One region of the Bradyrhizobium sp. USDA 4341 genome, then DNA from elsewhere that is predicted to be linked to it. Evidence: riboswitches for the same ligand, from Rfam matches in the RefSeq annotation. Region 1 holds a riboswitch; each other region holds the start of a gene.
The links. A riboswitch is a leader RNA that binds a small molecule or an ion and turns the genes downstream of it on or off. The one in region 1 is predicted to bind cobalamin.

Region 1 (8,141 bases):
ACGCTGCTCTGGACGGCCGCAAGATACGGCATGAAGTTGTGCATCGACGCCGTCTGCGGCGCTGTGGCCGCAGGCACAATCGTGAAGGCGTTGGCCGCGGCATAGACCGCGACCAGACCGGTTCCTTCGAGCAGGAGCTGCAACGCCATGTCGGGCGTCATCGATCCCTTGACGGCCTGCGCGCGGCGTCCCCCGGCCAGCGTGGCGTCGTAAACGACCTGAAGACCGGTGGCCGCGCTGTAGGCATCGAGCGCGGAGACCAGAGGCTGACTGCCAATATCGAAGTCGACCGTTGCCGGCGTCCGAACTGATTCAAGGCTTGCGGCCATCGTTACCGTCTGGATATTCCCGGCAACGAGAGTGCCTATGACCAGGCCAAGAAAGCGCTGCCACATCCGATCATGCTTCGAGCGCAGCCCGATCTTCCGACCCATTGAACAAAGTGCATGAGGCGCCGCCTTGATCCTCAAGCCCAGCCGAACAGCACGATCTATCGGTGATCGATAGAGCTGTTCGTCAAACCCCGCGGCAGGCGCAACATAGAAACAGATTGTGACAATCTGCTAACAAGGGCGGAGACCTCGCGCCGGCCGCACCTTGCGCCGCCGCAGCCGGCGCCAGCCGATCACGATACCGCTGATCGAGACGATGGTGCCGACCGCCGACAGCAGCCAGACCACGACATCGCGCGCCGGTGAGATGCGCAGCAGCAGCGGGAAGTCCAGGCTGTGCAGCGCGTTGAACAGCCAGCGATAGGACCGGCGGCTGTCGTCGCTGCGGTCGAGGATCTCGGCGGTGACCGGAGAGATGTGCAGCCAGGTGTGGGCGGGATCGTCGAAGCCGATCCGCAGCACGGGAAGCTCGCGCGCTTGGTGCAGCGTGTACCAGTAGGCGTCCGGTTCATCGAGCTGTCGCGCCGATATCATCGCAGCTCCCGGCATCGCGCGCCGGGCGGCCGCGATGATCTCATCCTGCGAGAGCGACACGGGCGCGCCGATCACGGGATTAGCGAGGCTGCGGCGGCCGCTACTGTCGTCGAGCACCATCAGCCGGCGTCCGCCGATCCAGACGAAGCGCGCCTCCACCGCCGATACCTGCGGCGGCGACTGCAAGCGAGCGACGATATCGGGTGCATCATGGCTGCTGTAGCCGACCGCGATCTCGCGCGTGAGGCCACGGCCGGAGAAGGCGCCGCCGGGATTGAGCGACAACCAGCCGCTGAACATCCAGGTGAAGACGAAGATGCCGCCGACGAGGCCGGCGACGTGATGCCAGGCCATCCAGCCGCGATAGGGCGAGACGGCGCCATCAGCGTAACGGCGCGTCAGCCGCAGGCGCAGAATGCCGATCCAGAAGCCGGTGACCGCGACGACGAGGCAGATGCCCGAGATCCACAGCACCACGTCCCGCCACAACGGGCCGTCCTTGCGCAGCACGGTCGGATAGATCCAGTGCGGGATCGAGCCGAGCCAGTTCCAGACGCGCTCTCGCCGCGTGGTGTCGAGCGCGATCTCGCCGCTGCGCGACGAGACATAAAGTTCGGTGCCATCGGCGTCGCCGAGGCCGATCAGATAGAGCGGCCGCAACGGATCGAAGCGCGCGGTGACCGACCATTGATCGCGCGTTACCGTATCGAGCAGTTGCGGCTGCACGGCACGCGGGTGATGCCGGGCGACGGCAAGCGCCTGATCCGGCGTGATCCGTTCGATCACGCGGCCATCGATCGCCGAGACGGTGACGGCGCCCCCCTTCCAAGGGGTCACGCGATAGACCGGAACGTCGTCCAGCATCGAGAGCCGGAGATCGCGCGGATAATGCTCCGCACCTGCGATCGCCATCGCGCGATCAGGAGCGACCTGCACCTTGTTCCAGAGAATGACGGGGAGCGCGGAGAGGCGCTCGCTGTCGGTGAGGCGCGGAAACGCCACGTACATCATGACGAGGCCGGAGATGAACCACATCGCGAAGAACAGACACGTCGCAATGCCGATCCAGCGATGGACGACATAGAGCCATCGCCGCGCTCGCCGGATCAGAGCGTTGCGCATGGTCAGAACTTCACGTTGACGGACAATTCGGCGGTGCGCGGCATGCCGAGCAGCCACTGCCCCGTCCCGTTCGAGGTCACCGCGTAGACCTTGTCGAACAGATTGTAGACCCGGAACGCGACCGTGGTGCGGTCATCCGGCTTCCACCTGATGCCGCCATTGACCACATTGTAGCCCGGCCGCAGCTGGGTGTTGGCGAGATCGGAGTACATCGCGCCGACGATCTGGACGCCGCCATAGACCGACCAGTTCGGCGCGAAGTCCCAGGTCAGCCAGACGTTCGAGACCTGCTGCGGAACGTTGACCGGAACATTGCCGTTGTAGCTGACGACTTTGCCGCCGACCACCTGGCTGTTGTTGTCGTATCGGGCACGCAGCAGCGCAAGATTGGCGTCGACGCGCCAGCCGTCGTTCAGCGCGAGCCCGATCGTTCCTTCGACCCCGCGGGATGATTGCTGGCCGATCTGCAGTGCCAGGCCGGCGGTCGGATTGCTGGGATCGGGAATGGTCAGGCCGGTCTTGACGATCTCGTACCCTGCCAGCGTCCACTCGCCGCGGCCGCCCCAGAACGACTGCTTGACGCCGATTTCGGTCTGCTTGCCGGTCGCGAGCTGGAAGGTTTTCTGCGAGGTCGACAGCGAGATCAGGTTGCTGACCGGATCGACGCCGACCGCATACTGACCGTAGAACGCGAGGTTCTTGATCGGCTCGTACACCAACCCGGTTCGCCAGCTGGTGCCCGACAGCGTGGTTTCAAAACTGTTCGCCGGCGTCTTGTAGTCGGTGCGATCGACCTCAGGACGATCGTACCGGACGCCGGTGACGAGCGACAATTGATCGGTCAGCGACAGGCGATCTTCGGCGAACAGCGCGTATTGATTGACGATCGCGTTGAAGCCCGGCGTCGTCGCCGTGGTCGTCGCGAAGAACGATCCGGGATCGAACACGTAAGGATTGATCGACGACGCGCCGCCATAGGGCGAATTGTTGGTGTGGGTGAAGTCGATCCGGTTGACGTCGAACCCGGCGACGAACTGGTTCGCGAGCCCGAGGACGTGACCGCTGAAGGTCGCATCCATCCGGTTGCCGAGCTGCTTCTGGTCGTGGAAGATCTCGATGTAGCTGGAGCGGTCGATCAGCTGGGTCTTCGGGTTCCAGGTGTAGTTTTCGATATCGCGCCAGTGCCGCTCGCTGGTCAGATAATACAGCGTGTTGTTGATCTTGATGCCGTCGGCGACGTCCCACTCGGTCTTGAATTGGGTCCAGCTGTCCTGATATCGGATCGCGCTGTCCAATGCGTTGTAGTTCTTGAAGCGCAGCGCGTCCTGGATCGAGCCGCTGATCAGCGGCGTGCCGAAATAGCGCGACGGGCTGCGGTCGCCGTAATCCTCGGACAGTGTGAAGGCGAGATTGTCCGATGCCTGCACGCGCACGGCGGCGGAGACCACTGCATTCGAGGTCTTGTCGCGATCGACCCAGCCGTCCGACATGTTGCCGGTGGCGTTGATACGGTAGGACACATTGGGATTGATCGGACCGGTGCTGTCGACCGACAGCCGCCGCGTCAGATTGCTGTCGAGCGAGACCTCGGCCTCATTATAGGGCGTGCCCTGCGGCTTTTTCGGAACGACGTTGATGACGCCGCCAATCGCGCCCTCGCCGTACAGCACCGAGGCCGGACCGCGCAGCACTTCAACCCGTTGCGTCGACCAGGTGTCGTAGGGGAACGTCAGGGTGCCGGAGCCGATATAGAAGCGCGTGCCGTCGTATAGCGTCATCACCGAGTTGCTGCCGGCAAAGCCGCGGGTGCTGAACGACAGGCCGCCATTGCCGGGCGCCGGCGTTGCGATGAACCCGGCCGCGTTCTGGGTGACGGCATCGACCACATTATGCTGGCCGCGTTCGGCAATGGTTTGCGACGTGATGATCTCGACGCTGGCCGGCGTCTGCAGCGGCGTCAGGTTGAGACGACTGCCGGTGCCTCCCTGCGTGGTGGCGTTGAGCGTCGGCGATGCCGATCCCGATGCACCTGACGCCGCGGCGCGCGGCGCGCCAGCGGTTGCCGCCGCCGTTGCAGGTCTGGCGCGCGGCCGCGACGACGTCGCCGAGTTGCGGCTTCGCGCCGCGGGCTTGGGCTTTGTGGATGTCGAGGGTGCGACCTCGATCGGATCGAGCGTCGTGGGTGGAGATGTTTGTGCCGAACCTTCAGCCGGCAGCAGCAGCGATGACAGGGAGCAAACGAGACCGAGGCGCCATTTGCGCGCAGCGGGAGAGGACGGAGACATGAAAGGACTCGCGGTAACGTGGCACGTCACCGCGAACGCGGACTGGCGCATTGCCGCAAAGGCAGTGCTCCGATCCCACCAGGACGCCCCCGCCCGATGTGCTCGCGTGTGACCACGACTGACGGCAGGTCTCCTGGCTCACGGGTCATCGCCTGTCGACGCCTTCCCGGGCGGAGTGGCCCAGTGGCAAATTGACGAAAGGCTCGCCGTTTACAGTTGCGGGGACAGCTGCGGCATTGGGGTTACCCTCGCACCGCATTCCCTTTTGATCCCCGAAGGGAACCGTCGGCAGAAACGATAGGTGGTGCGGGATGGGCTGTCAATTCGATGCGATTGTCGCACACATGCTTTGCGGGATGATGCTGCTGCGATGACACACAGCCCAGCGACATCTACTGCTGACACGGAGAGGTAACCCGTCATCCTGAGGAGCGCGGAACGCGCGTCTCGAGGGATGCACGGCCCGGCTGGTGGCCGTGACCCATCGAGACGCGCTTCGCGCTCCTCAGCGACTGTGTTCTTCGTCAAGCGGGTTGCCATAGTTTTTGGTCCCTGAGCATGGCGTTGAGGATGGTGAGGACTTTGCGAGCGACGGCGATGAGGGCGACCATCTTCGGCTTTCCGGCTGCCAACAGGCGTCGATAGAAGACCTTGAGTTGGGGGTGATATCGGCTTGCCGAGAGGGCGGCCATGTAGAGGCCGGCGCGCAGTGCAGCTCGCCCGCCGCCGATCATGCTCTTGCCCTTCCAGCGGCCGGACTGGCGGGTGAACGGAGCAAGGCCGGCGAGGCTTGCGATCTGGCGCCGATTGAGGGTGCCGAGTTCAGGCACCTCGGCCAGGAACGTGCGGGCAAGCGTGTTGCTCACCCCCGGAAAGCTGACCAGCAGTTCCTCCTTGGCCCGCCAGATCGGCGAACCGCGCACCAGCGTGTCGATGTCGTTGTCGATCTCCAGCAGTTCTTTCTCGAGGACCTTGATGTGGCGGGCAAGGCTCTTGCGAACGCGCACATTCTCGGCCCGCTTCTCGCGCTGTCGCTCGGCAACGATCATCTCGATGATCTGCCGCCGGCGGCTGACAAGTTCGGCCAGAAGCCGGGCTTCCTGATCCGGCATCGCACGCGGCGTTGGCTTCACCGCCTCGACAAACCGCGCGATGATCGCCGCATCGATCGGATCGGTCTTGGCGCGCTGGCCAACCGCCTGCGCGAAGTGCCGGATCTGGGCCGGATTGACCACCACCAGCGGCAACTGGGCGCCGGCCAGCGCCGCGGCGACAATGGTCTCGAAGCCGCCTGTCGCTTCCACCGCTACCAGCGTCGGCGAGCAAGTCTGAAGACGGGCAACAAGTTCTTCCAGGCCTTTGCCGTCACGCGCCACGGCAAAGGCTTCCCCGCTCGGATGCAAATGCACATCCAGCCGGTCTTTCGATACATCAATGCCAACATAGATCGCGTCCATCTGCACCCATCCTTGCGCAACCGGGCTCGCCAGGCGGCCCTCGCGACTGTTCGGGTTCAATGGAACAACGGACGGGGCGCCGCGCTGAGGCACGGGCTTCAAAGCCCTGGGGTGAAGCGGTCTTCCGTCCGTTACCGCACCGGACACTCTATTCGATCCAGCGCCTCCTGACTTACAAGGGTGACGGGAAACTAGCTTCGCATCACTCGGCTTCGACACAGGCTTCCATGATCGCATCGATCTCGGCCCGCGACAGAGCGCCCATCTCGGCGATGAACACGATTCGCGTGCGCGGCACGCCGGGCGCCGGCACGCCGCCCGCGGCCAGTGTCGCGCGTCCGCCGGCGAGTTGAAACACCGTCAGCCGGCCGGGCTGCTCCACCGTCTCGAACAATCCTTTCGCCCGCGCCAGCTTCGGCGCCAGTCTACCGATCGCCTGCTGCAAGCGCGGCAACCGCACCGGCCGTTCCGAGGTCCAGCTCAGCGTTTCGAACCGGTCGGATGTCGGCCGGCGCGGCGCGGTCTCGCGCGGCGCCGGCAAATGATCGAGGTCCGCGGGAAACAGCAACGCGGCCGGCACCTCGCCATGCAGCGCATCGACGACCACGGCCGCCGGACGCACTGCCCGCACCGCATCGCGGATCGCGGCGCACGCGGCTGCATCGGCCAGATCGACCTTGCTCAGCGCCACCACATCCGCCGCCCGCAGCTGCGAGCGCAGCAGCGCATCGTTCACCATCGCCGTAGGCTGGGTCGCGTCGACCACGCACAGCACGGTCTCCAGCGGCGCTTCCTTCCAGATCACGGGATCCATCAGGTTGCGGACGATGTCGGCGGGATCGGCGATCCCGCTGGTCTCGATCACGATGAATTCGGGACGCGGATCACGCCGCAGCAAGGTTGCGAGCGTGCGCAGCAGATCGCCCTCCAGCGTGCAACATATGCAGCCATTGCTCAGGCTGACCACGCCGTCGCTGGCGCCGGCGATCAACTCCGCGTCGATGTTGATCGCGCCGAAATCATTGACCACGGCGGCGATGCGGCGGCCTTGCGCATGCGCCAGCAGATGGTTCACGACCGTGGTCTTGCCCGCCCCGAGAAAACCCGCGACCAGCAGGATCGGGACCGCCACATCAGCCCCCAGTGACGGGCCGGCGCACCGGCCGGCCGGGCCGTGCCGCGACATCGAGCACGCCATCATTGATCAGCGGCTGGCCGCTGACCACGAGATGCCGCACACCTTCCGCCGGGCGGTTCATCGCGGAGAAGGTCGCGCGATCGCTGATCGTCTCGAAGTCGAACACCACGACGTCAGCGTCCGCGCCCGCCTGCAGCCTGCCCTTGGCGCGCATCGCCGGCGTGCTCGCCGACAGGATCTCGGCCGGGATCAGCGCACATTTGCGGATACCCTCGAGCAGCGACACCTTCCTGCGCTCGCGCACCCATTCGCGGATGAAGCGGGTGAAGCAGCCGGCCGAACGCGGATGCGAGGTGGCATCGTCAGGCAGCGGCCAGGCGTCGCCGGTGTAGGGGCGGCCGTCCGACAGCGTCCACGGCATCGCGTCGGACGCGATCGCACCGCCCGGATACAGCACCGCCATGTCGAGCAGATCGCGATGATGCGCGTTGTTCTCGATATCGAGCACATGCCACAGCACCAGCGTCGAGGGTTCCGCCGCCTGCGCCGCCAGCAGCTCCTCACGGCTGCCGAAGCGGTGACCGTCGGTCACGCGCTGCACCGAGTCATAGCCGAGGCCGTTGCGCTCCTCGAATTTGGGATCGCTGAAGAAGGTCGCCGCCAGCACGGTCGAGCCGGTGCCGTACGGATAGGCCTCCACCGTGATCGGCAGGCCCTGCGCCTGCGCTTTCGCGATCAGCGCGACACAGCGCTCGATATCCGTCTTGCTCGACGAGTTGAAGTGACAGATGTGCATGTGCGCGCCGGTGGCGCCGGCATAGCCGATCAGGCGGATATAGGCCTCGGCCGCGCTCTCGGGATCGATGCGTGACATGTAGGCGACATGGGTGAAGGTCGGCACCGCATGATCAGCGGCGAGCTGGCACACCGCAGTCAATTCCTGCACGCCGGCGCCGGGCGCATAGGCGTTGAGAATGCCGATGCCGATGCCGCCCTCATTCAGTCCGTTGGCAAGGCGCGCGAGGATGCCGCCGACCTCGCCCTCGGTCGCCACGTTCTCGATCCAGCGGCGATCGCGCATCGCTGCGCCGAATGATTCCAGCGAGCTTTCCGCATTCGAGCCGGTCATCGCGCCGATCCGCGCGAACGCCCAGTTGGCCGCGGCGCCGTAGTTCAGCACCCGCCCCTTCTCGGCCTGGCGCTTGTACCAGGA
Region 2 (8,141 bases), 350 kb from region 1:
TCGGCGCGGTAGGCACTGACCCGAAACACGCTGGCCAGCACGCTCTCGGACAGCGCTTCAGCGGGCGCACCTTGCGCCGCCAGCCGCCCGTCCGACAGCACCAGCACGTGATCGGCAAAGCGCGCGGCGAGCCCGAGATCGTGGGTCACCACGATGACCAGCACGCCGGTGTCGGCGACGTTGCGCAGCTTCTGCATCACGTCGATCTGGTGGCGCGGATCGAGCGAGGCGGTCGGCTCGTCGGCGAGGATCACCGGCGCTTCCACCGCCAGCACGCGGGCCAGCGCGACGCGGCTGCGTTCGCCGCCGGACAGCTCAGTGACGCGGCGGTCGCTGAATTCAGTGACGTCGACCGCCTGCATCGCGCGCAGCACCGCCTCCATATCCTTTTGCGACAACCGCGCCGGATCGGTCGCGCCATGCGGATAGCGGCCGAGCGCGACGATATCGCGCGCCGGCAGCGGCCAATGCACCATGTGCCCCTGCGGCAAATAGGCGAAGCGCTTCGCGCGCTCGCGCAGCGCAAGCGCGGCCAGCGCGTCGCCGCCGATCCTGATCTCACCGTCGGATGGAATCAGCCCGGCCAGCGCGCGCAGCAGCGTGGTCTTGCCGGCGCCGTTCGGGCCGACCAGCGCGACCAGATGGCCCGCTTCCAGTGACAGCGAAACATCGTGCAGCACCTTGCGGCTGCCGAGCGAGGCATTGAGCGCGGTGGCCGACAGCAGCGTCATGCTACGCCTCCGCCCAGCGCACGGCGTTCGCGCATGATCAGATAGAGGAAGAACGGCACGCCGATGATCGAGGTCAGCACGCCGACCTTGATATCCGACGTCGAGGGGATGATGCGCACCGCGATATCGGCGGCGAGCAGCAATGCCGAACCGGTGAGCGCGCTCGGCACCAGCAGCCGCGCCGGATCGTGACCGATCAGGGGGCGCATCAGATGCGGTGCGACGAGACCGATGAAGCCGATCGTACCTGTGACGGCGACCGCGCCGCCGACGCCGAGCGCAACGCCCGCGATCACGAGCAGCCTTAGCCGCCCGACATCGACGCCGAGGCTCTGCGCCGCCTCTTCACCCAGCGTCAACGCGCGGAACGCGCTCGCCTGGCTGAGCAGGACGGCCGCGCCCGCGATGATGAAGGGCAGCGCAAGCGCCACGTGCTGGAAGCTGCGGTCCTCCAGCGAGCCGAGCAGCCAGAATGCGATCTCCAGCACCACGAACGGATTGGCGGAGAGATTCATCACCAGCGCCGTCGCAGCCCCGGCAAAGCTCGAGATCGCGAGCCCGGCGAGGATCAGGATCAGCAGCCCGGCATTGCGGCCGGCGATTGCGAGCAACGCGAATACCGAGCCGAACGCGGCGATGATCGCGACCACCGGCAGCGCGTAGGAGCGCACATCGGCGAGGCCCAGCGCGATCACCAGCACCGCGCCGAATGCCGCCGATTGCGGCGCGCCGAACAGCGACGGCGAGGCCAGCGGATTGCGCAGCAGGCCCTGCAGCGATGCACCCGATAGCCCGAGAATACCGCCGATCGCGAATGCCAGAATGGTGCGCGGCAGCCGGATCTCGCGCACGATCACCTGCGCCACGTCGCTGCCGCCGCCGAACAGCGCCTCGATCACCGCAAGCGGCGACAGCCGCACCGGCCCGATGCCGAGCGAGAGCACGAGCAGCAGGACCACGAGCGCGAGCAGCGCCGCGGTGGCGCCCCACCGGCGCCGCGCCGCGACCTCGGCCGCCAAGGCAAAATCCTGCACGCTCATTGGATCCATGCTCTTACAGCGATCGCCGTGGCAGACAAGCGACACTCGACAGAAACCGTGGCCACCTGGCGGCCGCCCGACCTCCGCCGGATTGACTTTGCTGCCCAGCCGAACCCTAGATGAACATGACGGTTCTTTCATGAGATGAAAAGGGAATGCGGTGCGGGGAAACTTCCCCAACGCCGCGGCTGCCCCCGCAACTGTATGCGGTGAATCCTTCGTCACAGGCCACTGGGAATCTCGGTCCTGGGAAGGCGACGAAGGGTAACGACCCGCGAGCCAGGAGACCTGCCGTCAGCCGTGGTCACACGCGAAGATGCCGGTCGGGGAGTACAGGCATGAGCTTCACTTGAGGCTGCAAGCAGCTGAGCCTGCGAGCACGATGGTGAGACTGGTTGGCGGTGACGTGCCACTGACGTTACCGAGGTCTCACTTAGATGTTCTTCATCCTTTCCCATCGGCGGCGCCGCGCGCTTCTGCTCGCGTCGACGATGATCGCGTCGACAATCGTTCTCTCAACCGCACGGGCGCAGCAGGCGCCCTCTCCCAATCAGCTGCCGGCCATCGAAATCACCAAGCCGGGCGACCAGAATTTTACGCGCGCCAAGCCGGCCGCTGACGAAGCGCCGGCCCCGCGCCGCCCGGCGCCGGGCACCACGCAAGGCAACAATGTGGGCAGCGGAGCAGGATCGAACACGACAGGGACCGGACCGGCCACCGGAACGGGCGGCACAGGTGGCGGCGGCCGCCAGTTCGCCGGCATTGTCGGCTCTTCCTCGACCGTGATCACCGCCGACGACATCGCGCATTCGCCGGTGCAGTCGCTGCCCGAGATTCTCGCGCAGGTGCCGGGCGTGCAGCTGCAATCGCTTTATGGCGGCCCGAACGGCGCCAAGACCGCGGTCGACCTGCGCGGCTTCGGCGCATTCGCCTCCGACAACACCCTGTTCCTGCTCAACGGCCGCCGCCTCAACGACGTCGACAAGGCCGGCTTCGATCTCACCACGATCCCGCTCGATTCGATCGAACGCATCGAGATCACGCGCGGCAACAGCGGTGCGGTGCTCTATGGCGACAACGCGGTGGGCGGCGTGGTCAACATCATCACCAAGACCGGCGCCGGCGGTCCACCGGCCACGATCCGGGCCGAAGGCGGCTTCGGCTCGTTCAACACCCGCATGGCCGCGGTGTCCGCTGCGCTCAATTCCGGCCCGTGGTCGACCTCGTTCTACGGCAACGGCATCAAGTCCGACGGCTACCGCGTCAACAACGCACTCGACCAGCGCAACGCCGTCGGCAACGTCAACTACACGACATCGGATCTCACCGCCTTCCTCGCCATCACCGGCAGCGACCAGAAGCTCGGCCTGCCCGGCAGACGGCTGGTCGATCCGTCGATCGGCGTCAACGAACTGCTCAGCGATCGCCGCGGCGCGGCGACGCCGTTCGACTATGCCAACCAGCAATCCGCCAGCGTCACCGCCGGCTTCACCAAGACGCTGATGAATGGCGTCGACCTCATCGTCGACGGCGGCTGGCGGCAGCGCGAGACGCAAAGCGGCTTCTTCGGCACGGTGCCGACCATCAGCTTCGCCTCGACCCATAATGATGCCGCGCTGCAGACCTGGTCGCTCACGCCACGCCTCAGCGTCAAGAACGTCGTGCTGGGAATGCCGTCCACGATCCTGACCGGCATCGACTATTACGATTCGACGTTCCGCGAGGCACGCGGCGCCTATCAGGGCGTCGATCCCTACCACATCTACAATATCGAGCAGCAGACCGTGGCCGGGTACTGGCAGCACACGATCGGCCTGCTGCCGACCACCGATTTCTCCTACGGCGCGCGCGTCCAGAATACCAGCGTCTCGGCACGCGATCGCTACGATCCGAATGCGCCGTTTGCGTTCGACACGCAGGCGGCGCCGCTCGACAGCAACGAGACCCAATACGCGCTGCATGTCGGCGCCGAACATCGCTTCACCGAGACCTTCTCGGTGTTCGGCCGCGCCGCGCGCGCATTCCGCACGCCCGACGTCGACGAACGCGTCGCATCGGGTCCGTCATTCGACCCGCTGACCTTCGCCCCGATCCCGCAGAACTTCCAGCTCAAGACCCAGACGTCGCAGGACGTCGAGGGCGGCTTCCGCGTCAGGACCAATCGCTTTCAGGTCCAGACCAGCGTCTATCTGATGGATCTCGAGAACGAGATACATTTCAACCCGGTGCTGTTCTACAACGTCAATCTCGACCCCACCCGCCGCTACGGCTCAGAGACCAGCGCCTCGCTCAAGGTCAGCGACACCGTGACGTTGCGCGGCGGCATGGCGATCACCCGTGCCGTCTTCCGCGAAGGCATGTGGGCCGGCAACGACGTGCCGCTGGTGTCGCGCTACACCGGCAATCTCGGCGTGACCTGGAATATCTGGCAGAACTATCTGGTGTTCGACGCCACGGTGCGGGCCTGGAGCTCGCGCATCATGGACAACGACCAGGCCAACACCCAGAGCCGGATTCCCGGCAACGCCACCGCCGATCTCAAGCTCAGCGGGCAGGTCGACCGCTTCTTCTGGTCGCTCAGCGTGAACAATCTGTTCAACGCGCTCTACTATGACTACGCCATCGCTAGCTCGTTCACGGCCGGCCGCTTTTCGGCCTATCCGCTGCCCGGCCGCACCTACATGGTCAAGGCGGGCGCAACGTTTTAGAGCATGATGGGCGCGGCGGGTGTGACCCGGCCGCGCCATCTCCTTACGTTACAAGCCCCGGGGAACTGGAGTAGAATTCCGGCAGATGATTTGACCCGCGCAGGGGAAACGCATGGCCAAGGCCGGAAAGAAGAGCAAGGGCGGCGGCAAAACCGACGACAAGACCGACGACAAGTCGAAAAAGCCTCCGCCGCCCGCAGCGCCACAGGACGACGACTATTATGAGGATGGCGACATCGCCACGCCAAAGGTCGATCGCTACGGCAATGACGACGAGCCGTTGTAGGGTTGACCGATATCCATCCTCCGTCGTCCCGGGCAAGCGAAGCGCGACCCGGGACCCATAACCACGAATGCCAATTGTCTCACAATGCTGGGGCCACAGCCCTCTTCCACAATCCAATCCTGTGGTTATGGGTCCTGGCTTTCGCCAGGACGACGTGGTGAGGTATCGCGCAAAAAATCCTCACCCTCGATCTTCCTGATACTGCCGCGATCGAGCAGATGCGCACCAAAGCCGCCGCGTGCCAGCGATGAGGCGATCGGCGGCGATGCCAGTAGCAATACTGTCGTCATCGCGAGCGGCACGGCACTGAGCCAATCGAGCCGCACCGGCGTCAACTCTTCGCTGCTTCCCCGATAAAGACCTTCGCCCGCGGCGATGCGGCCGCATTCCCTGATCAGGTCGCGCCGCGTGCCGTCGCGCGATGCGCTGCCGAGCAGCGCCTGCATGGCGAGATGCGTCCGCACCCCGGCGCGGCCATCGGCCAGCGGCGCCGGCGTCTCACCGAGCGAGACCCGCAGCAGCAAATCGACCAGATCGGTGCCGGACCGGCACGCGTTGACAGGCTCGACCAGCCGCGGGTTGCAGTCGATCAAGAGCGGCGTCGCGCTGTCGAGCGGCATGATGACGTCGACCGAGAGCGCGCCGTGCCAGCCGAGATGCGCGCCGATCGTCTCGAGCGCAGCACGGATCGCCGGCCGGCTCACGCTCTCCTTGATCGCCTCGCCGCCGCCGACACCGGCCGCGATCTGCCGGTAGGCGTGGAAGCCGACCAGCGTGCCGCGGCAGAACACCGACTGGGCCTTCTCGACCGTGCCGGTGATGAGATCCTGCGCCAGCACCTCGCCGGCAAAATCGCCGGCGGATTCGAGGTCGTAGAGTGTGCGATTGAGATCACCGGCGTCGCGCACGAACCAGACGCCGCGGCTCGCGGTGCCGACCGACGTCTTGACCACGGACGGAAACCGCACCGCCTCGCGCAGCTCGTCGGCCGAGCGGACGATCCGGGTCGGCGGCTGCGGCGGGCCGAGCCGCTCGAGCAACCGGCTGAACCCGGCCTTGCTGTGCACCGCGCGATAGCTGTCGAAATCCGGCAGCGCGAGACCGGTACGTGGTGTCAGTCGCGCCGCGGCGCGGGCGAACAGGAAGCCCTGCTCGTGGGTCGGCAGCAGCACATCGAAATGCCGCGACGCCAACAGCCGCTCGACGAAGCGGAGGAAGCCGGCCGGATCTGACCGCAGCGGCGGACAATGATGGTATTTGCGGACAAAGCGGGAATAACGCGCGAGGCACCAGCGCGAGGGATCGCAGACCTCGACGTGATGGCCGGCCAGCCCCAGGATCGTGATCGCCTCGCGGCCGGAGGTGCTGGAGCCCTCTGACACAAGCACCCGGAGCGGCTTTTTGGCGTCGATCATGGCCGATCATCACCGCAGGACCGCACTTTGTCGCCGCCTTTAATGCCGCATGTGTCGATCCGGCACGCCCGCGCCGGGGGCAGCCATGCGCCCGCGTTCATGGACAATTAGCGGCCAGCCTTTATTTTCTGCCGGCCCTGCCGGGCATTTTTTTGACGCGTTTTCGTCACGCGAACCGGTACCCCCTTCGCTCGAAAACGCTTTGGAATTGGGGCTTCACTGACATGGTCGACATTCTGGCCGCACCGCAGCAAGCGAAAGCCGACAGCGCGCTGCGCACGCTGACGGGAATTTCGGTCGCCCATTGGGTCAGCCATTTCCATATCTTCGTGCTGCCGATGCTGTTCCCGTTCCTGAAGCAGCAACTCGGCGTCGGCTATGTCGAACTCGGGTTCGCGCTGACGGTGTTTGCGGTGGTGTCGGGCCTGACCCAGGCGCCGATCGGCTACCTCGCCGACCATATCGGCGCGCGCAAGATCCTGCTGATCGGGCTGACCATCGGCGGCTGCGCGCTGATCGGGCTCGGCCTGCATCTGAGCTATACGTCGCTGATCGCTCTGTGCCGTGGCGCTTGGCCTCGCCAACAGCGTCTATCATCCGGCTGACTACGCCATCCTCTCGGCCCATATGGACGAGGCGCGGATGGGCCGCGCCTTCTCGATCCACACCTTTGCCGGCTTCCTCGGCGGCGCGGTGGCGCCTGCGATCATGGCAGCGCTCGTCGCCTCGATCGGCGGCCCCGGCGCGCTGATCGTGGCCGGCGCGGTCGGCCCGCTGGTGGCGCTGTTCCTGATCGTGCTCGGCATTCCCGATGCCGGCGCCAACAGGAACAAGCCGAAGGACGATGCGACGCCGAAGGCGAGCGTGATCACGCCGGCACTGATGGTGCTGACGGCGTTCTTCACGCTGCTCAGCCTGTCGACCTCGGGCATCAACAATTTCGGCGTGGTTGCGCTGATGGGCGGTTACGGCGCGTCGTTCTCGACCGCCAACATCGCGCTCACCGCGTTCCTCGGCGCCAGCGCAGCGGGCGTGCTCGCCGGCGGCTATCTCGCCGACTGGACCCATCGCCACAGCCAGCTCGCCGCGGCCTGCTTCGCGGTCAATGCCGTGCTGGTCGTGCTGGTCGCACTGGTGAACCTACCGCCCGTGGCGCTCACGCTCGCGATGGGGCTTGCCGGATTCCTTGGCGGCGTGATCGCGCCATCCCGCGACATGATGGTGCGCAATGCCGCGCCTCCCGGTGCCGCCGGCCGCGCCTTCGGCATCGTCTCCACCGGCTTCAACTTCGGCGGCATCGTGAGCCCGCTGCTGTTCGGCTGGATCATGGATCGGCACATGCCGCACTGGGTGTTCGGCGCCTCCGCGGTCTTTATGGTGCTGACCGTGCTGCTTGCGCTGGTCACCGAGCGCAAGCCGCAGGCCTCCGCACTTGCGATCCAGGCGCAGCCCCGTTAGGCAACCCCCGCGGATCGCCTTCCGCCTCAGGACTCACCGGCCCCAGAATGCGGGCGTCGTCTTGAACCGCCGCCAACTCTTGCGCAGCGTTTTCGCCACCGCGATCTGATCGCGGGCGAGCCAGCCGGCCATCGCGCCGATGCCAAGATGAAGCGCAGGCTGGTCGTCCTGCCGGATGGCATGGAGCAGCACGCGCGTGCTTCCGATGTCGCACACCCGCCCCAGACTGGTCTGCAGCCCGGCGAGCCGCTTCACGTAGCGCTTCGCCGGCGCGTGCGACGCATAGAGCGGCAGGAAGAACTCCGCCGCATAGCGCAACTTCTTGAGGTTGATTCTGAGATTGTGCTGCGCGTGGATATCGAGCCGCCGGAAGCGCGCACCGCGCTTCAATGTCTTGCGATGCAATCGTTCCAGAATTTGATCGGCGAGCACCGGCATTGGCTGCGACAGCACAGCCAGCGCTTCGCTGTCGATCTCGTTGCGCCAGCCGCGGCGTTCCACCA
Region 3 (8,141 bases), 1.6 Mb from region 1:
CTCAGTGTGGTCGATGCCTTCGGCGATTCCCCAGTTTCGAGGGACGAATTGCGCCACTTTCGAAACTTTGGAGACAATCTGCTCGATTGTCTCACCGTCTCGCGCTCGCCAGGTTGACTTGACTCGTTCGACGAGCGCGCTTTCGCCGGCTCGCGCAGTGTTGCCCGTCGCAACCAGCCCAGCAAGGAAAACTAGCGATTGACAGAGACAAAGCACGCCTCTTGCAGACATTCTCTTCATAACGGCCGGACCATCGGTTTTTCATCCTCACGTCAAAGCGGCAGCCCTCGATGCTATCCTCGATTGGAAGAAGTTAGCGGCAACGTGACGCGGGCACCTGCCGATGTCCCGCGCGAGCAGGCGCTGTCTGTCCCCTCGAGCCACGCGCCGCTAACTTCAGTGGGCCAGCTACAACCCCAATTTGCCGTGCTGGACCTGCCCAGGGGGAGAAGTCTGGGCACCCTTGAGCTTGCATCCTTCGTGCCAGGAAATGGCCGGCAAATCGCGCCAGATTCGTGCAGTGTTTGTCGGCTTTCCGACCGACGCTCGTTTCTATGTTTCCATTCAGCCGATCGGCTCGGGCTTGTTCAGCTTTTGTCGTGCCGATCTTCGAGGCCCAAGCGAAGGCCGCTGCCGATTTACGGATGAGAAATCGGGAAGCGCTTTGGAGAGCTGTTGAACCGTCTGGTCCGGTGTTGTCACCCGAACGCCTGCGATCGCTATCGGCCGTAATTGATGATAAGCAGAAATCGCTCGTCACCGCCGGGCGTGTGGAATCGTCGGAAGCGCGTTCTCAGGCAGGCGGATGATATGGTGCGCAGGTTTCTACCTACGCGCACGATGTTGCAGTCTGCTCAATCCAGCTGCCTCGGCTCCGCATTCATGGTTGGATGAGCCGTTTCCAGTCGCGACAGCCGGCAAGCGAGAAACGATCAAGTCACGCTAGCTTCCTCTCGAGTTACTCAACATTCTCGAGAGCATCTGTCTGACGGATTGATTCATGAACGCTCTTACCAGGCCACCCGAACGGGCCGACCGCAAAGGCGGTGACAGCAAGGACGCCGACGGTGCTCCGAACAGCCATTGTCATTGCGGGCATCCCGGTGTTCGTAGAGGTGAATCGATATGCATGCCCGAGTATTATCGGCATCAGAGACCGCAAATCGCCTACCAGGATTGGTTGGTTCGCAGATAAATATGCGCGCCCGGTATGCCCGATGGAGTTTTCGCAGGTGTTTTGTCCCTGGCGCGGTTCTTGACTGCCGAGAGACCGAAATGCCACTCGAAGCGCCGTGACTTGCGCCTTCGACAATTCTTTCGCCACATACATTGGAGAGTGCTTCTATTGGAGAGTGCTTCTATTGGAGAGGCTTCCAACCGTGGTCAACTTTCGACGTTAAATGGTCATTTGAATCACTGATGATGGCAGCATTGACGTGAGAGAGTCATCTGAGAGGTTGACGGAAGAGGCCTCTTGCCGATATTCCAAATCGTAGAGGTTCTCCGGTCCCGCTGGATTCGGAGCTAAGAGGGAAGCCGGTGAACATGCCGGCGCTGCCCCCGCAACTGTAAGCGACGAGCCGCTGTCCAACAAAGTCACTGAAGCCCGTGCGGCTTCGGGAAGGCCGGACAGCAGCGATGACCCGCAAGCCAGGAGACCTGCCTCGACCACATATACGTCCACGGGCGGGGTGTCCCGGTGGTGCGCCAAGCCGCCGCCGCTCGGGCGATCCTGCTTGCGTCCGCCAAGGCCTTTGCCCCCAACTACGGGGTTAGCGCTATGTCTCTTCTCTCCCTTCCGGTTGCCACGCTTGGAACGCCTCGGATCGGTCCAAGACGCGAGCTCAAACGCGCGCTTGAAAGTTACTGGGCCGGCGCAATCAGCGAACAGCAATTGCTCGAGGACGCAGCTGGCCTGCGTGCTGCGAACTGGGCCCGCCAAAAATCCCTCGGTGTCACCGTCATTCCGTCCAACGATTTTTCGTTGTACGACCAAGTGCTCGACACCTCTGTCATGGTTGGTGCCATCCCGGAAGTCTACGCGTCGGAAATCGAGTCGGTTTCGCTCAAGACGTACTTCGACATGGCACGCGGTTCACAATGCGATCGCCAGAATACCAGTTGCAGCCACGGATCGGGCGGATTTGGCGCGCCCGCACAGGAGATGACCAAGTGGTTCGACACCAACTACCACTACATGGTTCCTGAATTTCATCGGGGACAGACGTTCCGCCTATCTTCTCGCAAGCCTATCGAGGAGTATGAGGAAGCCAAGGCCCTGGGGTTCCAGACGCGCCCTGTCCTGATCGGGCCGGTCACATTCTTGAAGCTTGGCAAGAGTGCGGATCCTGCGTTCCAGCCGCTGTCACTCCTGGATGAGCTAATACCGGTCTACATCGAGGTTCTGCAAGAACTAGGCAAAAGGGGAGCAAACTGGGTTCAATGCGACGAGCCCTGCCTGGTCCTGGATCTGGAGGAGGGGACGCGAAGATCTTTGCTGCACGTCTATGATCGGCTCGCCAGGGAAGTACCAAACGTCAAGATCATGGTCGCGAGCTATTTCGGCGATCTCGGCGACAATCTGGACACAGCTTTGAACATGCCCGTTGCCGGACTGCACGTGGATTTGGTTCGCGCACCGAACCTGTTGGACCGGATCATTGCTGCCCGGCGAAGTGATCTCGTCATGTCCCTCGGCGTCGTCGACGGACGAAATGTTTGGCGGTCGAACCTGTCGGCGCTCCGCCAGCAACTGGATCCCGCCATTGCGAAGCTAGGCAGGGATCGTGTTCAGATCGCTCCGTCCTGCTCGCTGCTGCATGTGCCCGTCGATGTTGAACTCGAGACCGGACTTGCATCCGATCTCAAGAGTTGGCTTGCCTTTTCGGTACAGAAGATGCGTGAGCTTGCGATCCTGGCGCGGGCACTCGCGGGTGATCAGAATGTTGCTCAAAGTCTTGCTGAATCGCAGTCGGCGGTGACCGGCCGCCGGACTTCACCAAAGATCCGTGATGCCAATCTTGCGGTGCGGATGCGAGCGATCGACGAGGCCATGTGCCGGCGCGCCAGCCCATTTGTCCGTCGAGCCGAGATCCAACGCAAGCGCTTTAGACTACCGGCCTTTCCCACCACGACGATCGGATCCTTCCCGCAAACCCCAGAGGTCCGGAATGCCCGCGCGGCACATTCGCGAGGCGCCATGAGCGACGAGCAGTACGACAAATTCCTCAAGGAGGAGACTGCGCGCGCTCTGCGTTGGCAGGAGGACATTGGTCTGGACGTGCTCGTGCACGGCGAGTTTGAGCGCAATGACATGGTGCAGTACTTCGGCGAGAAACTCGCCGGCTTCGCATTCACCAGAAATGGTTGGGTGCAATCCTATGGCTCGCGTTGTGTCAGGCCACCGATCCTATTCGGAGATGTTTTGCGGCCAAAACCGATCACTGTGGATTGGTGGCTCTACGCGCAATCACTGACCAGCAAGCCGGTGAAGGCGATGTTGACCGGGCCAGTAACGATCTTGAACTGGTCGTTTGTTCGCGATGATATTCCAAGAGGCGAGGTCTGCCGGCAGATCGCACTGGCGATACGCGACGAAGTCCGCGATCTCGAGATAGCCGGTGCGAGCATGATCCAGATCGACGAAGCTGCCCTGCGCGAAGGATTGCCGTTGCGCCGATCGGAGTGGGCGGCCTACCTTCAATGGGCTGTCGACAGCTTCCGCATTTGCTCATCAGGCGTTGCAGATCAAACCCAGATTCATACTCATATGTGCTATTCTGAGTTCAATGACATCATCGACGCCATTGCTGCAATGGATGCGGATGTCATCTCGATCGAGACGTCGCGTTCGAAGATGGAACTGCTCGATGCGTTCAGGAACTACAAATATCCCAATCAGATCGGGCCGGGCGTGTACGACATCCATTCTCCGCGCATTCCCGAGGTAGGCGAAATGAAGGAGCTGATGGCCTTGGCTCGGCAGCGGTTGCAGGATTCGCAGCTCTGGGTCAATCCGGACTGTGGTCTGAAGACGCGCAAATGGGAGGAGGTTCGCCCGGCGCTGATCAACATGGTCGCCGCCGCCCGGCAACTGCGCGCGGCATCTGATCGGCCAAGTCGTTGATCCTGCGCTTGGCGCTCTCCTCCAGGGCGCTGATCCGCTCATAAAGCGTTGCGCTCTGGATCATCTCGACCGAGCTTGCACGACGGAAAAAAGCCCGGCCGCGCTTAGCAGGCCGGGCGAAAGTTAAGTCTGAGAGGAGCGACGCTGAACATCGCCAACTTCCATCGGCGGAGGGAGGACAGCCGATGGTCCGATTGCCGGCGAGGACATTCGCCGTAAATCTGAACCCGAGTTAAAGCACGGCTCAGCATAGCTCAATCATGCTGTGGTATGCTACCGATGTAGTCGAGTATCGGAAGACTAAACCAAGGTGTGCCTGCGATGAGCACCTTCACAAGGGTTTGCCGAGCCGAGCAAAGACTGCGGGTGGCGACGCCCGGCCGTCTTGGTACCGACCGAGGCGAAGTGCAATTAACGCGGTTTCCTGCCGCTCGATCGGCGCGACCATACGAGCAAACGCGACCGCAAAAATTACTCAAGCAGCCAATGCGTGAGTGGCTTCTTGTTGATCACTGCGCAGGCAGTCGCTGACCGGCTCCACTCAATGACGAAGGTTTGGAACTCTGTTTGGAATGCATGAGCGGATCGACGCGCGACCGTGAAAGTGGCGGACAAATCGGACGTTCCACGATCACGGGGGCGGTCCGAACCCGCATAAGCCAGTTCACTGGTGACCGAAGTGCGGGATCGCTGGAGTGGTAAGCCCGCCGTTCACACGATCAGACCGCCGGGCTGTGCGTAGCCCCGCACCGAGCAAGGTGAGCGTCGAACGCTGAGGCGACGCACCGGACCAGGAACCGGGCGCCGTCGGCTACGGAAAGCCGGCCGTTGTCAACCACGACGGCGCCATCTGCGATAAGGCTGTCAAGCCGGGAATGATCGACAACGGCCGAATCCGGATCCCTGCCGTGACGGCGAGACGTCTCGGAGAGATCGATTGTCATGTCGCACATAATTCGTTCGATGATCTCCGCCCGGTAGCGATCATCATCGGTCAGTAAATAGCCCTTCGCCGTCGCGAGCCGATCCTCGGTGATGCGAGCGAGGTAATCCCTTGTCGAGACAGCATTCGCGACGAACCCCTGTTGCAGGCGGCCGATGGCGGTGGCACCGAGGCCAATAAGGGTGCCTGCGCAATCGTCAGTATATCCCTGGAAATTGCGGCGCAACCTGCTTTGCTTCGCCGCCACAGCGAGATTATCATGCGGCAGGGCGAAGTGATCGTGGCCTACGCGTACGTATCCAGCGTCAACCAAAGTGTGAGCTACCATTTCGGATTGGAGGTAGCGCTCGACGCTGTCGGGCAGAGTGGATTCGTCGATCTTGCGTTGATGCTTCTTGAAGGTCGGAACGTGCGCGTAACCAAAGGCGGAAAACCGGTCCGGATGCAACTCGAGGCATTTGCCGACGGTATCCAGGCACGAATCGACCGTCTGTCGGGGCAGCCCATACAGCAGGTCGAAATTGATCCGGCAAATGCCGGCGTGGCGTAACCGCTCGACCGAAATTGCGGTCTGTTCGAAGCTCTGCGGGCGGTTGATGGCCTGCTGGACGACCGGGTCGAAGCTCTGCACGCCAAGGCTTGCCCGGTTGACCCCGCTATAGCCCAGGGCTTCCGCCATCGGATTGCTCAACATGCGCGGGTCGATCTCCACGGCGATCTCGGCATCAGGCAGGACGGCAAACGAATAACGCAACGAACCGACCAAATCGGCGAATGTTTCAGGTGTCATGATCGTTGGCGTGCCACCGCCGAAGTGGATATGAGAGATTGGCTGTCGTTGGCCAATGACCTCTGCAACGAGGTAGGCTTCAGTGCGTAGTCCAGCCGCATAGATCGCGATCGGATCGTCGCGTTTCGTGACAGATGTATGGCAGCCGCAGTACCAACACATGCTTCGGCAAAATGGCACGTGCACGTAGATCGAGGCGGACCGTCGGCCGTCGAGAGATTTGAGCCAAGCTTGATAGTCGACCTCCCGAACTGACGCTGAGAAATGAGGGGCGCTCGGATAGCTGGTGTAGCGCGGTAGTCGGTGCTGCCCGTAGGATTGTGCTAGGTCCGGTCGCATGGGGATGCCTCTCTCGCTCTCTGGGCGCCCGATTATCGGACAGATGCATGGTAAGCTTTGCGCTGCCTCAAATATCGCAGTTACTGATGGGCCGGCCGGTAGGTCATGCCCGCAGCGCATACATCATGCTTTGAATTGTGATGAAGCGGTCGCACGGCAGGAATGAACGTCCTTGGCAATGCACCTCCCATGGCTCATCATGGTCAAATCGAGCGAGAACGAGACGAAACGAAGCAGCAAACGGATCTTTATCGAAATTGACATCCGCCAGCTCTGCTGTTCAGACCGAACGTTCCGGGATCTGCGGTATCTCGCGATGGCGTGCCGCGATCCGAACCGGCCCCGAGCCCACGAATTCAGCCCGTGCCAGGCAAGGCTTGCGGAGGGAGATTGTTTCGCCGCACCCGCCTGGCCACTATCGCGCGTCTCCATTGGCTAGCAGAGATGAGAAATGCCCCGTTTCGCGCGATGCCAATGCGGTATGGTCGAGCCTGTTGCGGTCACGGCCGATTGCGTTTGAATCCGACCGTTTTAAGGTTCGGCCATGCCGCTTGCGCCGCCAGTTGAAACAAACGATCGTCGGGCTCAGAGGCAGATCGTCTTCGTAACCTGAGAGCCGGCGAGACGGTCTTCATTTCGAGTCCCATGAAATGATGTCCACTTTCCTGCCGAAAAGCGGCAGCGATCAATGTGGTCCATCCCTCTCCGCATTATGTCGCGGGTTGCCCGCCAACGCGCTCGAAAACGCAAGTGCGCTCCGTTCGGCCTCAGCTTCTTTTTCCAATTGTAGAATATGCGCTCTTAGCGCGTCGGAAGCTGCTTCAGCTGTCTCGCTAAATAGCGGATCACCGTGATCGGTGAGTGCGGAGGCGACTTCGCTCCAATCCTGAGCCGATAAAGCCGCAACGGCGGCGGGGAAGAAGTCTCGTTCTTCCCACATCATGTGGTGCCGCTCGCGTACTATAAAGTCGCGCACGATGTTGCCGACGTCTTGCCGAAGGACTTCGCGGTCGGCCAGGACGCCATCAATGGCCCGAGCGAGGTGGTGCAAGCGGTCGATGACTTCCTGATGCTCATGGGCAAGATCACCCACCATTGCAGCCGCATCCGGGGCGCGCGTCTTGAGCCTGGAAAAGATCAAGTCTTCCTGCGGATGATGATACACCTCCGGGTAAACCTCGAAATAGCTGATAATCGCGCGGATCACCTCATAGTCCGGACGATGTCCTTGCTCAAAAATCTCCAATTCGCGTTGAAGGGCGATCAGAAGCAGATCAATATTGCGATGCTCTCGAAGCAGGCGATCGATGACCATTGCGGTGCTCCATGGAGGAAAATGTAAGCTAGCGGCGATTTGTGCCAGGTCGCCCGAGCCGCACTTCGAGCTCTTTCTGCGCTGTATTTGCCGGCACTGCTCGGCGTATAGAAGGAGTGCGCCGTCTTGCCGAAAGCTGGCGCAAATCGCCTTAGCCAAAGCTCTGCGCAGAGCGGATGGACAGTTTGTCTTTGAGCTCGACTCGGCGTGAACTCCGCAGCACGATCGCACCGTTTTGCTCAAGCTGGGTAAAGGTGCGCGACACGGTCTCAATCGTCAAGCCAAGGTAATCTGCAACATCCTGCCGCGACATGGGCAACTCGATGGCAGCGTTCTTCGTCGTGCGGCGAGATATATCTTGAAGGAACGTGGTAACCCGCTCTTCTGCGCTGCTGATCAGGAGCATCGAATGCTCCTGAAAACGGCGCAGCTCAAGCGCCATCGTCTCCCATAGTTGCCTTGCGAGATCCCTCTCGTGACTGCCGCGAAAAATGACAGCGGTACGCTTCGCCATCAGCAGGTGCGTCTCGCAGATCGCTTCGGCCGAAGAGATGTGGCATTCTTCGGCCTCAAAGCCAAAGATCTCACCGGGCAGATAAAAAGCGCCGATTTGACGACGTCCGTCTTC

Region 2: another riboswitch for cobalamin. It lies ahead of ACVIGB_RS34770 (TonB-dependent receptor); the one in region 1 lies ahead of ACVIGB_RS36440 (TonB-dependent receptor).
Region 3: another riboswitch for cobalamin. It lies ahead of metE (5-methyltetrahydropteroyltriglutamate--homocysteine S-methyltransferase); the one in region 1 lies ahead of ACVIGB_RS36440 (TonB-dependent receptor).

The regions. Positions count from the first base shown of each region.
Region 1 covers NZ_JBSSGO010000002.1:6,407,295-6,415,435, reverse strand. Annotated here, with positions in the region: gene ACVIGB_RS36450 (STN domain-containing protein) at 1-329, opposite strand, end outside; gene ACVIGB_RS36445 (PepSY domain-containing protein) at 564-2,048, opposite strand; gene ACVIGB_RS36440 (TonB-dependent receptor) at 2,051-4,333, opposite strand; cobalamin riboswitch at 4,440-4,635, opposite strand; gene ACVIGB_RS36435 (IS110 family transposase) at 4,858-5,790, opposite strand; gene ACVIGB_RS36430 (CobW family GTP-binding protein) at 5,993-6,922, opposite strand; gene ACVIGB_RS36425 (amidohydrolase family protein) at 6,924-8,141, opposite strand, start outside.
Region 2 covers NZ_JBSSGO010000002.1:6,061,254-6,069,394, reverse strand. Annotated here, with positions in the region: gene ACVIGB_RS34780 (ABC transporter ATP-binding protein) at 1-731, opposite strand, end outside; gene ACVIGB_RS34775 (FecCD family ABC transporter permease) at 728-1,771, opposite strand; cobalamin riboswitch at 1,884-2,081, shown strand; gene ACVIGB_RS34770 (TonB-dependent receptor) at 2,209-4,479, shown strand; gene ACVIGB_RS34765 (hypothetical protein) at 4,592-4,765, shown strand; gene ACVIGB_RS34760 (hypothetical protein) at 4,891-6,180, opposite strand; partial or broken gene ACVIGB_RS34755 (MFS transporter) at 6,405-7,638, shown strand; gene ACVIGB_RS34750 (CYTH and CHAD domain-containing protein) at 7,672-8,141, opposite strand, start outside.
Region 3 covers NZ_JBSSGO010000002.1:7,982,589-7,990,729, forward strand. Annotated here, with positions in the region: gene ACVIGB_RS43505 (nodulate formation efficiency C protein) at 1-57, opposite strand, end outside; cobalamin riboswitch at 1,480-1,681, shown strand; gene metE (5-methyltetrahydropteroyltriglutamate--homocysteine S-methyltransferase) at 1,781-4,126, shown strand; gene hemN (oxygen-independent coproporphyrinogen III oxidase) at 4,846-6,198, opposite strand; gene ACVIGB_RS43520 (hemerythrin domain-containing protein) at 6,884-7,513, opposite strand; gene ACVIGB_RS43525 (helix-turn-helix domain-containing protein) at 7,665-8,141, opposite strand, start outside.